Linked DNA regions of Methylosinus sp. H3A. The protein of the gene in region 1 interacts with the protein of each later gene in a pairwise test. Links are inferred from orthologs where the notes say so. Each region holds a gene or a part of one and is shown in the gene's direction. Other genes may lie near its edges.

Region 1 (7,885 bases):
GCTGCGCGAGAGCTTCGCCGCCGAGCGGCCCAAGGTCGCGACGCGCAAATCCTCCGAGACCGTGCTCGGCGTCGTCAATGCGGCGACGAGCGCGACGATCGGCGGCTCGGCCGATCTCACCCATTCCAATTTCACCATCACCAAGGGGCTCGGCTCGGTTTCGGCGGAGAATTTCTCGGGCCGCTACATTCACTATGGCGTGCGCGAGCACGGCATGGCCGCCGCGATGAACGGCATTGCGCTGCATGGCGGCTTCGTTCCCTATGGCGGCACTTTCCTCGTCTTCTCCGATTATGCGCGCGGCGCGATCCGCCTCTCCGCGCTGATGGGCCAGCGCGTCGTCTATGTGCTGACGCATGATTCGATCGGCCTCGGCGAGGATGGGCCGACGCATCAGCCTATCGAGCATCTCGCCTCGCTGCGCGCCATGCCCAATCTCTATGTCTTCCGCCCCGCGGATGCGATCGAGACGGCCGAATGCTGGGAGATCGCGCTCAATGCGCGGACGACGCCCTCCGTGCTGAGCCTGTCGCGCCAGAATCTGGCGACGCTGGAACGCCCGATCGGCGAGAATCTCACCGCCCGCGGCGCCTATGTGCTGCGCGAGCCGAGCGGCGGACGCCAGGTGACGCTCATCGCCACCGGATCGGAAGTGCAGATCGCGCTGGCGGCGGCCGATCTTTTGTGGGCGCGCGGCAAGCGCGCCGCCGTCGTCTCCATGCCCTGCTGGGAGCTGTTCGAGACGCAATCGCCGGCCTATCGCGCGAGCGTGCTCGGAGCCGCGCCGCGCGTCGCCGTGGAGGCGGCCGTGCGACTCGGCTGGGACCGCTGGATCGGCGAGCGCGGGGCCTTTGTCGGCATGACCGGCTTCGGCGCCAGCGCGCCGGCGGATGCGCTCTATGAGCGTTTCGGCATAACGGCCAAAGGCGTGGCCGACACGGCCGAAGCGCTGCTCTGACCAAAACGCGATCGAAACGGCGTCCGCGATTTTCGCGGGCGTCGCGCCGACCGGGGACCAATATTCAGATTTCGAGCTCGAACGAATAGACCAAGAGAAACCCTCCCGAGGCGGAGCGGCAATTCTCGGCGGGCGGCAGCGGGAGGTGATGACATCGCCGGCGCTCCGCTATATCGCTATCAGCGGAATCGGCCTGCGCCCCCGCATTGCTCTGGCGGCGCCGCCGTAGACTTTATCGAATTCCGGCACTGGGAGGACACCGCAAATGGCGCTCATCACCCTGAGACAATTGCTCGACCACGCCGCCGAGCACGACTATGGCGTGCCGGCCTTCAATATCAACAACATGGAGCAGGGCCTCGCGGTGATGGAGGCAGCCGCCTCGGTCGACGCTCCGGTCATCATCCAGGCGAGCCGCGGCGCCCGCTCCTACGCCAATGACGTGATGCTGGCCAAGATGATCGAGGCGCTGGCGATCATGTATCCCGACATTCCGCTGGTCATGCACCAGGACCATGGCAATAGCGAAGCGACCTGCGCCAGCGCCATTCGCTTCGGCTTCACCTCGGTGATGATGGACGGCTCGCTCGAGGCCGACGGCAAGACGCCGGCGAGCTATGACTACAATGTCGCGGTGACGCGCCGCGTCGTCGATCTCGCCCATTGGGTCGGCGCTTCGGTCGAGGGCGAGCTCGGCGTGCTCGGCTCGCTGGAGACCGGCGAGGGCGAGAAAGAGGACGGCCATGGCGCCGAGGGCAAGCTCAGCCACGACCAGCTGCTGACCGACCCCAGTCAGGCGGTGGATTTCGTCGCCCGCACCAAGGTCGACGCTCTCGCCATCGCCATGGGCACCTCGCATGGCGCTTACAAATTCTCGCGCAAGCCCGACGGCGCCATTCTCGCGATGCATGTGATCGAGGAGATTCACAATCGCCTGCCGAACACGCATCTCGTGATGCATGGCTCATCGTCGGTGCCGCAGGATTTGCAGGACGCGTTCAACGAGGCCGGCGGCGAGATGCCGCAGACATGGGGCGTGCCGGTCGAAGAGATTCAGCGCGGCATCAAATTCGGCGTGCGCAAGATCAATATCGACACCGATTGCCGCATCGCCGTCACCGCCTCCATCCGCGCGACGCTGCTGAAGAACAAGGGCGAGTTCGACCCGCGCAAATATCTGAAGCCGGCGCAGGAGGCGATGCGCAAAGTGTGCAAGCAGCGCTATGAGGAATTCGGCGCCGCGGGCCAGGCGAGCAAGATCAAGCCGATCCCGCTCGCCGATATGGCCAAGCGCTACGCCAGCGGCGCGCTCGATCCGCAATTCGCGGAAAAGAAGGCCGCGGAGTGAGGTCTAAAACGGCGCGCCCTGATATATCGGGCGCGTCGATGCTCGCTTCGCGCTTATTTGCACTGATTGAGATCAGGACGATCGGCGGCGCAGAAATTCGTGCCCTTCGCGCTGGGCTTGCCGCTGGAGGCGAAGCCGCCCGTCAGCGCCGCGCCCTTGAAGGTCGCCGTCACGACCTTGTATTTCGTGATATCCAGGCGGGAGTTGTCGCAGTGCTTCAACGCCGACGCGGAGCATTCGGCTTCGCTCTCGGCCGATTCCTGCGTGTCGCACTCCTGCTTGCCGTTGCACTTCTTGTAGGATTCCGCCTCCTGACCGGCGCAGGCCGTGCGCTTGATGCGAACGACGCAATCGGCGGCGAGAGCGTTCGTAACCGACAGCGCCAGCAGCGCCGCGAGAGCAATGGCTTTTTTCATGGGGTCCCCCCTCTATGTTGTATACGGCGGACGGGCGGTACAGACCGGGCGCCGCCATCTCATTGGTGCATGGCCATTGCGAAATCTGCGTGACGCAAGCTGATGCGGCCCGCCGGATCGCATTTGCCCTTGGCGGGATCCGCCATTATCTCGACTGCCGGCTGCGACGGAGCCTTTCATATGACTCATGACATCGTCATCGCCCCCTCCATTCTCTCCGCCGATTTCGCGCGGCTCGGAGAGGAAGTGCGCGACGTCGCCGCCGCCGGCGCCGATTGGATTCATCTCGATGTGATGGACGGGCATTTCGTGCCCAACATCACATTCGGCCCCGCGGTGGTGAAGGCGCTGCGCCCGCACGCCTCATGCGTCTTCGACGCGCATCTGATGATCGAGCCGGTCGACCCCTATGTCGAGGCCTTCGCCAAGGCCGGCGCCGACATCATCACCGTGCATGCCGAGGCGGGCGCCCATCTGCATCGCTCGCTGCGGCTCATTCGCTCGCTCGGCAAGAAGGCCGGCGTCTCGCTCAATCCGGGCACGAGCGAGCGAGCGCTCGACTATGTGCTCGACGATGTCGATCTCATTTTGGTGATGAGCGTCGATCCGGGCTTCGGCGGGCAGAGCTTCATCCCCTCGCAGCTCGACAAGATCCGCCGCATCCGTGAGACGATCGGGCGGCGCGACATATTCCTCGAGGTCGACGGCGGCGTCACGCCGCAGACGGCGAGCGCCATCGTCGAGGCGGGCGCCGATGTTCTCGTCGCCGGCTCGGCCGTCTTCGCGGGAACGGGCGTCGCCGCCTATCGCGAGAATATCGCTGCGCTGCGCGGAGCGGCGGCCGCCGCCGGCTCGCTCGCCGTGTGACGGCTCGTCGCAGACGGCCGTTGCGAAACCGTCACGAAGGAGGAGGAGAGCATCAGCGCCGAGCCTCGAACGGACCACATCCGATGAACGACTCCATTCACAGGACGGCGAGCGAGGCGCGCGCCGATCTTCTCGAATTGCTGACCGCCCTGTCGCGATTGCGTGAGGAGGTCGTCGCCGACGGCGGCGCGCTCCTCGAGCGCTGGGGCGGGCCGTTCCCGCCGGACGCCGCGCCGGCGGCCGAGAATCTCGCGCATTACCTCGCTCTGCGCCGCCGCGACCTCAGCGATCTGCAATCTCGCCTCTCGGCCTTCGGCCTGTCCTCGCTCGGCCGCAGCGAAGCCAAGGTCATGGAGGCGCTCGACGCGCTGCTGGCGACGCTGCGTCGGCTGACCGGGGAGGCCGACGCCCCCTACCCCTCGCCCGCCGCCATGCGCGCCGGCGAGGACGCCCTCTGCGCCACACGCGACCGCATTTTCGGCGCCGTCCCCACGACGCCCCACGCCGTCGTCATGGTCACGCTGCCGAGCGAGGCCGCGAGCGATCCTTCGCTGATCCGCCGGCTGCTGGAGGCCGGCATGGGCTGCGCGCGCATAAACTGCGCGCATGACGACGCCGCCGCCTGGGAGGCGATGATCGCCAATATTCGCGCCGCCGAGAGCGCGCTCGGGCGCAACTGCCGCGTGCTGATGGATCTCGCCGGGCCCAAATGCCGCATCGAGCGATTGCGCGCTCCCGAGAAGCTGCGCCTCTATCGCGGCGACCGTTTCGCCATGGTCGCCGCGCTCGATTCGCGCGGCGTCGGGCCTGTCGCGATCGCGCCTTCTTTTCCGGAGGCGATCGGCCAGCTCACGCTCGGCGCCGAGGTGTGGATCAATGACGGCAAGATCGGCGCGCGCGTCGTCGGCGCGATCGACGGCGGCGTCGAGCTGGAGGTGTTCAGCGCGCGCGGCAAGGGCGAACGGCTCAAGGTCGAGAAGGGGCTGAATTTTCCGACCACCGATCTGCGCCTGCCGCCGCTGACGCCAAAGGATTTCCGCGATCTCGACTTCGTCGCCGCCAAGGCCGATCTCGTGGGCTTCTCCTTCGTCCAGGAGCCGGCCGACGTCGAGCTGCTGCAGGACCATCTGGCGGCGCGGCGCGGCGCGCTGCCGAAGCAGACGATCGTGCTGAAGATCGAGACGCCGCTGGCGGTGCGCAATCTGCCGCAGCTCATCATGCGCTCGGCGCTGCATCACCCGACCGCGGTGATGATCGCCCGCGGCGATCTCGCTGTGGAGCTCGGCTTCGCGCGGCTGTCGGAGATGCAGGAAGAAATATTGTGGCTGTGCGAGGCCGCTCATGCGCCGGTGATATGGGCGACACAGGTGCTGGACCAGTTCATCAAGGACGGCGCGCCGAGCCGGGCCGAGACGACCGACGCCGCCATGGCCCAGCGCGCCGAATGCGTGATGCTGAACAAAGGCCCCTATCTGGCCGAGGCGGTGACCTTCCTGCGGGACGTGCTCGCCCGGATGGATCGCCATCAATCGAAGAAATTCGCGCGTTACACGCCGCTGCGCGCCTGGGACTAAAAGCGCCGAAAAAGTTGCGGAGGCGACGCCAGGGCATTATGGGATAGCCGCCGCCCGGCGACTCGGCCAGGCGGCTCGATGGGGCGTCGCCAAGTGGTAAGGCAGCGGATTTTGATTCCGCCATACGGAGGTTCGAATCCTCCCGCCCCAGCCAGAATTCCGCAAATCATTGGAATCGCTAGAAAACCGCCTCAGCTGGGGCGCGTTTCCACATCCGTGTGACACATGGCTGGTACACCACGGAGAATTTCGTGCCCGCCATACCCCATGTCGTGCGTCGCGGCGCGTTCTATTATTGGCGGCGGCGACTGCCATCGGCGCTTGCCGAATCGAGAAATTCTGCGACGCTGATTCTCGGCCTGCGCACCAGCAACCCCGGGAGAGCGCGCTACCTCGCCGGCCAGATTTCCGCGCTCGCCGATCGTTGTTTTTTTCCGGCCGCCATGACCAGTCGCCTCTCACAGCAGCAAATTCAGAAGGTGTTCCGCATCGTCTTCACGCAGCACCTCGACAAGCTCGAGGCCGTAGCGGCGCGCGAACGCACGGAGAACGATTTCGATCCCGAGAAGAGCCGCCGCAGCGAGCGCGTGATGGGGCACGTCTATCGCCTGCTCGAGACGCGCGGACGCGCCGCCGCCGTCGACGAGCGCTCCGCCGCGCAAATGGCGGCGCAGGGGATGGGGCCGGACGAGATCGCCGAGATCACCTTCATGCTCGATCTCATGCAGCGCCAAAACGTCGCCGCCGAAAAGCAGGAGCGGCTCGCGACGCTCGTCGAGGAGGTCGGCGGCGAGCCCAATCCGATGAATCTCGCGCTCGCGCAGGAGACGGTCTACCGGGCCTTCGCCGAGGCGAATTTTCAGTCGGAGCGCCGGCATGACGGCGTGCGCGTCGAGATCGAGAAGACCATCGCCGACATTCTGAAGGATCACGCCAGGGCGCCCCGCGACTCGGTCGATCACGCCGAGACGAGGCTCGTCGTTGCGCCCCTCGCCTCATCCCCGATTGTCGTCCCTCGAGAAGCGGCCGCGACGGCCGAAGGCGCCCGAAACGAACATGCGCCGCCGCCTGCCGACCCCGCGCCGAGTCCCGCCAAGGCGGCGAGAACGAAGCCGTTGACGCTCGACGAGCATCCATTCGTCGTGTTCGCCGAGGGGGTCATCCAGAAGAATGCGGACGCCAAGGCCTGGGACACGAAATCCCAGCGTCAGGTGCGTCAGATTTCGCGGCTTTTCGCGAGGCTCCTCCTCGAGCAGGGCGTCGTCGAGTTCGAAGACATCCACCAGAAGCACCTGGGCGATCTCGACGACCTCTTCGGCGCTGTCGCCAAGAGCTACGGCCGCAGCCCGCGAGACAATCACCGGACGCTCGATCAGCTTCGCGCGATCGGCGCGGCCAAGCCGCCATCGGAGCGCGGCTTGGTCGCCGGAACGGTCAATCGGCATTTTTCATTTCTGGGCCAAGTCCTCGCCCATATTCGAAGCCGCGGCCACAAGCTCGACCGGGACATCGACATGACGCTGATGCGTCGCAAGTCCACGGAACGCGGGCGCACGAAGCGTGGACTCCTGACCGAAGCCGACGCCGGCGCCATCTTCCGCCTCGCCTTCTTTATCGGCTGCGCCGGTTGGAAAGACGACGAGATATTGATCCCAGGCCCGCACGTCTTCCACCGCGCGCTGTATTTCGCGACGCTCATGCTCCACTACACCGGAGCGCGGCGCGAGGAGATCTGCGGCCTCTCCGTCCGTGACGTGGCCTACGTCGACACGGTGATCGACGGCAAGTTACAACGCCTCCACTATATAAAGATCAGAACGAGCGAAATTCGGCGCATCAAAAATCTGTATTCCGAGCGCTTGGTCGTCCTGCACCCGGAGCTTATCCGCCTCGGCTTTCTCGATTATGTCGCGGCCGTGAGAGCACTCGGCTATGAGATGGTCTTCCCCGATCTCAAATCGCCGACATCCTCGTCACCTCTGGGCGATCGGCTCTATGACGAGCTGATCGACGGGCTGCACCAAGCCATTCCCGACGCCAAGGAGCGCAAGAAGGTCATCCATTCGATGCGCAAATCTTTCGGCAATTCATTGAAGCAGAAGGGGATTCATAGCGAGATTCGGAGCGACATCATGGGGCATTCGGGCGCCACCCCGACCGAGGAAATCTACTGCGACGCAATCGCGCTCGCCGACATGCTGCCGAGCATCATGAAGATTCCAATCGTGACGGCGCATCTACAGCCTCACCCGATCCGCCTGCTGCCCTGGGTGCAGGACAAGATGCCGCCGCCGTTCTCGCGGAAGCGGAAGGGGACGGATGGCGTGGGTCCGGGACGTAGGCGGATGAGAAAGACGAAGGGAGCACCGGACCGCTCGCGACCCTGAGCGGTCATTTAGATCCGAGACAAATAGCGCTGGCAAAACCTTTGATATCCGCGCACTTATGTTTCGGACTCAATATTATCGACGTCCAGTGATAGGGCAATGTGTAGGTTAGCTAATCTTGCCAAAAGCTCGGGCTCAAAAACCTCGCCACTGTTGTGATAAAACGTCCAGCCGATGAAAAACTCGATATGGCCGCCTGCGCTTCGGATTGATTCGAAATATTCTCTGAACGGCGAAAGACGGTCGAGCAATTCGTTTAGAGCCTCGACCAAGCCTCGCTCGCGGTATTCCGCTTCGCAAAGAGTCGCATACCAATAGCTGAGCTTATAAACACC
Region 2 (5,427 bases), 620 kb from region 1 along the record:
GACGGCGCTGCGCCTCCTCTGCGAGATCGGCGAAGGCGTCGCCCGCGCCGGCTGCCGCAAGCTCGTGCTCCTCAATTCACATGGGGGCAACTCGGCGCTCCTCTCCCAGGCCGCGCTGGAGCTGCGCGCCCGCGAGGAGTTGCTCGCCGTCTCCTGCTCCTGGCATCGCTTCGGCTATCCGGACGGGCTGTTCGGCGAGGAAGAGATACGCCTCGGCGTCCATGGCGGGGAGATCGAGACCTCGCTGATGCTGGCGTTCGCGCCCGATTTCGTCGATATGGCGCAGGCACGCCATTTCCGCTCCGCGAGTCTCGATTTCGAGCGCGACTTCACCTGGCTGCGCGCCGACAGGCCGATCGGCTTCGGCTGGATGACGCAAGACCTCTCCAAGGAGGGCGCGATCGGCGATGCGGCGGCGGCCAGCGCCGCCAAGGGCGAGGCCGCGGCCGACTATTGGGCGACCGCCTTCGTCGAGCTTCTGCGCGACGTCGAGGCTTTCGATCTCGAGCGGTTTGCGAAAGCGCCGCGAGGCGAGGACGAAAGCTAAACTGCTTCAGCTATTTAATAAATAGAGCGCGTTGCGCCCGCCCATTTCGGCGAAAACGCGGCTCCAGCCGAAAACGCCACTGGGAAGCAGCCATCCGCTGTCTTTGGAGGCTTTCGCGTCGGCGCGGTTCGGTCTACAACGCGCGCAACTGCGCAGCCAGACGCCAGAGAGGCCCCCGACATGACCGAAATCATCGATATTCACGCGCGCGAGATACTCGATTCGCGCGGCAATCCCACGGTCGAGGTCGAGGTCACGCTGGAGGACGGCTCCTTCGGCCGCGCCGCCGTGCCCTCCGGCGCCTCCACCGGCGCGCATGAGGCGGCGGAGAAGCGCGACGGCGACAAGACCCGTTATCTCGGCAAGGGCGTGCTGGACGCCGTGCAGAGCGTCAATGAGGAGATCGCGACCGAGCTCACCGGATTCGAGGCCGAGGATCAGGTGGCGGTCGACGAGGCGCTGATCGAGCTCGACGACACGGCGAACAAGTCGCGCCTCGGCGCCAACGCCATTCTGGGCGTCTCGCTCGCCGTGGCCAAGGCCGCCGCCGACGCTTCCTCTCTGCCGCTCTACCGCTATATCGGCGGCGTGCAGGCGCGCGTGCTGCCGGTGCCGATGATGAACATCATCAATGGCGGCGTCCACGCCGACAATCCGATCGACTTTCAGGAATTCATGATCCTGCCGGTGGGCGCGCCCACCGTGCGCGAGGCGATCCGCTGGGGCGCGGAAGTGTTCCACACGCTGAAAGCCGCGCTGAAGAAGGCGGGCCTCTCCACCTCCGTGGGCGACGAAGGGGGCTTTGCCCCCAACCTCCCCTCCGCCGAGGCGGCGCTCGACGTCATCGTCGAGGCGATCGTGACGGCCGGCTTTGTGCCGGGCGAGGACATCTATCTCGGCGCCGACGTCGCCTCGACCGAGTTCTTCAAGAACGGCAAATATGTCTATGAGGGCGAGAAGACGACGCGCACCGTCGAGGAGCAGGTCGCCTATCTCGCAAAGCTCGTCGAGGCCTATCCGATCGTCACGATCGAGGACGGCATGGCCGAGGACGATTGGGAGGGCTGGCGTCTCCTCACCGACACGCTCGGCGACAAGATCCAGCTCGTCGGCGACGATGTCTTCGTCACCAATGTCGAGCGCCTGGCGCGCGGCATCGATGAAGACGTCGCCAATTCGCTGCTGGTGAAGGTCAATCAGATCGGCACGCTGACCGAGACGCTCGCCGCCGTGGAGATGGCGCATCGCGCCGCCTATACGACGGTGATCTCGCATCGCTCCGGCGAGACGGAAGATTCGACCATCGCCGACATCGCCGTCGCCACCAATAGCGGGCAGATCAAGACCGGCTCGCTGGCGCGCTCGGACAGAGTCGCGAAGTATAACCAGCTCATCCGCATCGAGGAGGAGCTGGGACCGGCGGCCATCTACGCCGGCCGCAGCGCGCTGAAGGCGCTGGTCTGATCTCCCTCTCACCGCGCGCGGGGAGAGGGTCGAGGTGAGGGGCTCGGGGAATTGGAGCGGCAAGCCGCTTCCGCCCCGAGCCCTCGCTCTTTCGACCAATCCGCCTCGCGCCCCGGCCCCTCACCCCAACCCTCTCCCCGTGAACGGGGAGAGGGAGTAGTTCCGAGCTTCCCCCATGCCCATGGAAAAGACCTTCGACCCCTCGACCATCGAAGCGCGGATGCGCGAGCTCTGGGAAGAGGCGGGCGCCTTTCGCGCCGGCCGGCCGGAGCGCGCCGGCGCGAAGCCCTTTTCCATCGTCATTCCGCCGCCCAATGTCACCGGCTCGCTGCATATGGGCCATGCGCTCAACAATACGCTGCAGGATATTCTGGCGCGCTATCATCGCATGCGCGGCGACGACGTGCTGTGGCAGCCGGGCACGGATCACGCCGGCATCGCCACGCAAATGGTGGTCGAGCGCAAGCTCATGGAGCGCCAGCAGCATCGCCGCGAATTGGGCCGCGCGAAGTTCTTGGAGGAAGTCTGGGCCTGGAAGGCCGAGTCGGGCGGCGTCATCGTCGAGCAATTGAAGCGGCTCGGCGCCTCCTGCGACTGGTCGCGCGAGCGCTTCACCCTGGACGAAGGACTTTCCCGCGCCGTGGTGAAAGTCTTCGTGCAGCTCTATCGCGATGGGCTCATCTATAAGGACAAGCGCCTCGTCAATTGGGATCCGAAGCTGCTCACAGCCATTTCCGATCTCGAGGTGCAGCAGATCGAGGTGAAGGGCCATTTGTGGCACTTCAAATATCCGGTGGTCTATCACGACGGCCAGCCGACCGGCGAGTTCATCACCGTGGCGACGACGCGTCCCGAAACCATGCTCGGCGACACGGCCGTCGCCGTGCATCCCGAGGACGAACGTTACACCAAGCTCGTCGGCAAGAATGTGCGCCTGCCTCTGGTCGGCCGGCTCATCCCCATCGTCGCCGATGAATATTCCGATCCCGAGAAGGGCACGGGCGCGGTGAAGATCACTCCCGCGCACGACTTCAACGATTTCGAGGTCGGCCGCCGGCATCAGCTGCGTCTCATCAATGTGCTCGACGCCGAAGGCGCCGTGACGCTGAAGGACAATCACGAATTCTTCGACCATGTCGCGCCCTCTCCCGAGCTCGACATGACCGTCGCCGCTCTGCATGGCCTCGATCGCAACGCCGCCCGCGCGCGCGTGGTGGCGATGATGGAGGAGCGCGAGCTGCTCGCCGAAGTGTCGGACCATAAGCATATGGTGCCGCATGGCGACCGCTCCGGCGCCGTGCTGGAGCCGCGCCTCACCGACCAATGGTATGTCGACGCCAAGACGCTGGCGCAGCCGGCGCTCGCCGCCGTGCGCGAGGGCCGCACCAATTTCGTGCCGAAGAATTGGGAGAAGACCTATTTCGATTGGCTCGAGAACATCCAGCCCTGGTGCGTGTCGCGCCAGCTGTGGTGGGGCCATCGCATACCGGCATGGTATGACGAGGACGGCAATGTCTTCGTCGAGGACAGCGAAGACGCGGCGCTCGCCGCCGCCCGCGCGAAGCATGGACGCGATGTGACGCTGACGCGCGACGAGGACGTGCTCGACACTTGGTTCTCTTCCGCGCTCTGGCCCTTCTCGACGCTCGGCTGGCCGGACGAGACGAAGGAGCTCGACCGCTTTTATCCCACCAATGTGCTGGTGACGGGCTTCGACATCATCTTCTTCTGGGTCGCCCGCATGATGATGATGGGCCTCTATTTCAAGAAAGAAGTCCCCTTCCACGACGTCTACATTCACGCCCTCGTCCGCGACGAGAAGGGCGCGAAAATGTCGAAGTCGAAGGGCAATGTCATCGACCCGTTGAATCTCATCAACGAGTTCGGCGCCGATGCGCTGCGCTTCACCCTCGCCGCCATGGCGGCGCAGGGGCGCGACATCAAGCTCTCGACGCAACGCGTCGTCGGCTACCGCAATTTCGCGACCAAGCTGTGGAACGCCTCGCGCTTCGCCGAGATCAACGGCTGCGCGCGCGTTTCCGGCTTCGATCCGAAGAAGAATGAGATCACGCTCAATCGCTGGATCGTCAGCGAGGCGGCGCGCGCCTCCGCCGAGATCGCCACGGCGATCGAGGCCTATCGCTTCAACGACGCGGCCGGCGCGGCCTATCGCTTCGTCTGGAACGAGTTCTGCGATTGGTATCTGGAGCTCGCCAAGCCCCTGCTGCAAGGCGAGGACGGCGCCGCCAAGGACGAGACCCGCGCCACCACGGCTTTTCTGCTCGATCAGGTCTATGCGCTGCTGCATCCCTTCATGCCCTTCATCACCGAGGAGCTGTGGGGCATCAAAGGTTTCGAGGGACCAGCGCGGGAAACGCCGCTGGCGCTGGCGCAATGGCCCGATCTCGCCGGCCTCGAGGACGCCGCCGCGGAAGCGGAGATCGGCTGGATCGTCGATCTCGTCTCCGAGGTGCGCTCCGTGCGCTCGGAGATGAATCTGCCCGCCGGCGCGGAAGTCGCGCTGGTTCTCGTCGGCGCCGATGCAGAGGTTCAGGCGCGCGTGACACGCTGGGACGAGACCGCGCGCAAGCTCGCGCGTCTTTCGGCGATCTCCTTCGCCGATGCGGCGCCGGCGAGCAGCGCGCAGCTCATCGTGCGCGGCGTTCTCGCCGCCATTCCGCTCGAGGGCGTCATCGATTTCGCCGCGGAGAAGACGCGTCTCGCCAAGGAGACCGCCAAGCTCGAGAGCGAAGCGAAGAAGATCGAGGCCAAGCTCGGCAACGCCGATTTCATCGCCCGCGCGCCGGAAGAGGTGGTGGAGGAAAATCGCGAGCGCCTGGAAGAAACGCGCGCGCGGATCGAGAAACTATCAGCGGCGGCGAAACGCCTCGGCTGATCGTTTCGTCGCATTGCAAAGGGCGAAGCGATCCAGCGGCCGCACTACGGCTTTTGATTGCTTCGCGACGCGCGCAATGACGGGCCGGTCCAATCGCGCGAAGGCTTTTACTGGCGCGCGTCTAATCGGCGAAGAACGGCGTTCCGCTCGTCGCGATCGAGGCTTCGTTCACTATATCGTCGATCGCGCGACGCACGATCTCCTCGAGCGTCGTCGGCCCGTCCCGCCCTATGGCGTAGAGCGCGTCGTCGACATTCTGCTCGACAGTGTGGAGAAAGAGCGCATCCGGCCGCTCACGGCCCGATTGCGAGAGGGAGACATCTCGCAAAGCGAGAACGAATTGCGCGCGCGTCGCCAGAAGCGTCCTGGCCAGCGACAAAGCGAGCGCGAATTGCCGCTCGCCGAATGTCCCTTGCTCTCGCCGCGCGGCGCCCGGCCGTTCCCTCACCCAATTGTCATTGCCGATAAGCGGGGGCGCGACTCCTGCGTCGCGGCGGCGATCCCATCGGCCGGACAATCC

Evidence for each region.
Region 2: the proteins of rpe (region 1) and eno interact in binary tests that used the Escherichia coli proteins (3 or more experiments, as listed by UniProt). The link is inferred for Methylosinus sp. H3A from one-to-one orthologs.

What each region holds. Positions count from the first base shown.
Region 1 is NZ_JADNQW010000005.1:2,763,926-2,771,810, reverse strand. What follows is about bases 1,978-4,745. They hold rpe (ribulose-phosphate 3-epimerase), read left to right. Parts: upstream 1,978-2,902; coding sequence 2,903-3,589; downstream 3,590-4,745. Other genes in these bases: IY145_RS15840 (pyruvate kinase), read left to right, coding at 3,673-4,745; IY145_RS15850 (hypothetical protein), read right to left, coding at 2,360-2,722; fba (class II fructose-bisphosphate aldolase), read left to right, coding at 1,978-2,306. In the rest of the region: tkt (transketolase), read left to right, coding at 1-958; more of fba, read left to right, coding at 1,224-1,977; more of IY145_RS15840, read left to right, coding at 4,746-5,163; IY145_RS26325 (DUF6538 domain-containing protein), read left to right, coding at 5,415-7,550; IY145_RS15825 (DUF4279 domain-containing protein), read right to left, coding at 7,607-7,885. UniProt on the Escherichia coli protein: Catalyzes the reversible epimerization of D-ribulose 5-phosphate to D-xylulose 5-phosphate.
Region 2 is NZ_JADNQW010000005.1:2,140,138-2,145,564, reverse strand. The notes cover bases 1-2,869. They hold eno (phosphopyruvate hydratase), read left to right. Parts: upstream 1-727; coding sequence 728-2,011; downstream 2,012-2,869. Other genes in these bases: IY145_RS13095 (valine--tRNA ligase), read left to right, coding at 2,193-2,869; IY145_RS13105 (creatininase family protein), read left to right, coding at 1-547. Also shown: more of IY145_RS13095, read left to right, coding at 2,870-4,907; IY145_RS13090 (hypothetical protein), read right to left, coding at 5,029-5,427. UniProt on the Escherichia coli protein: Catalyzes the reversible conversion of 2-phosphoglycerate (2-PG) into phosphoenolpyruvate (PEP). It is essential for the degradation of carbohydrates via glycolysis.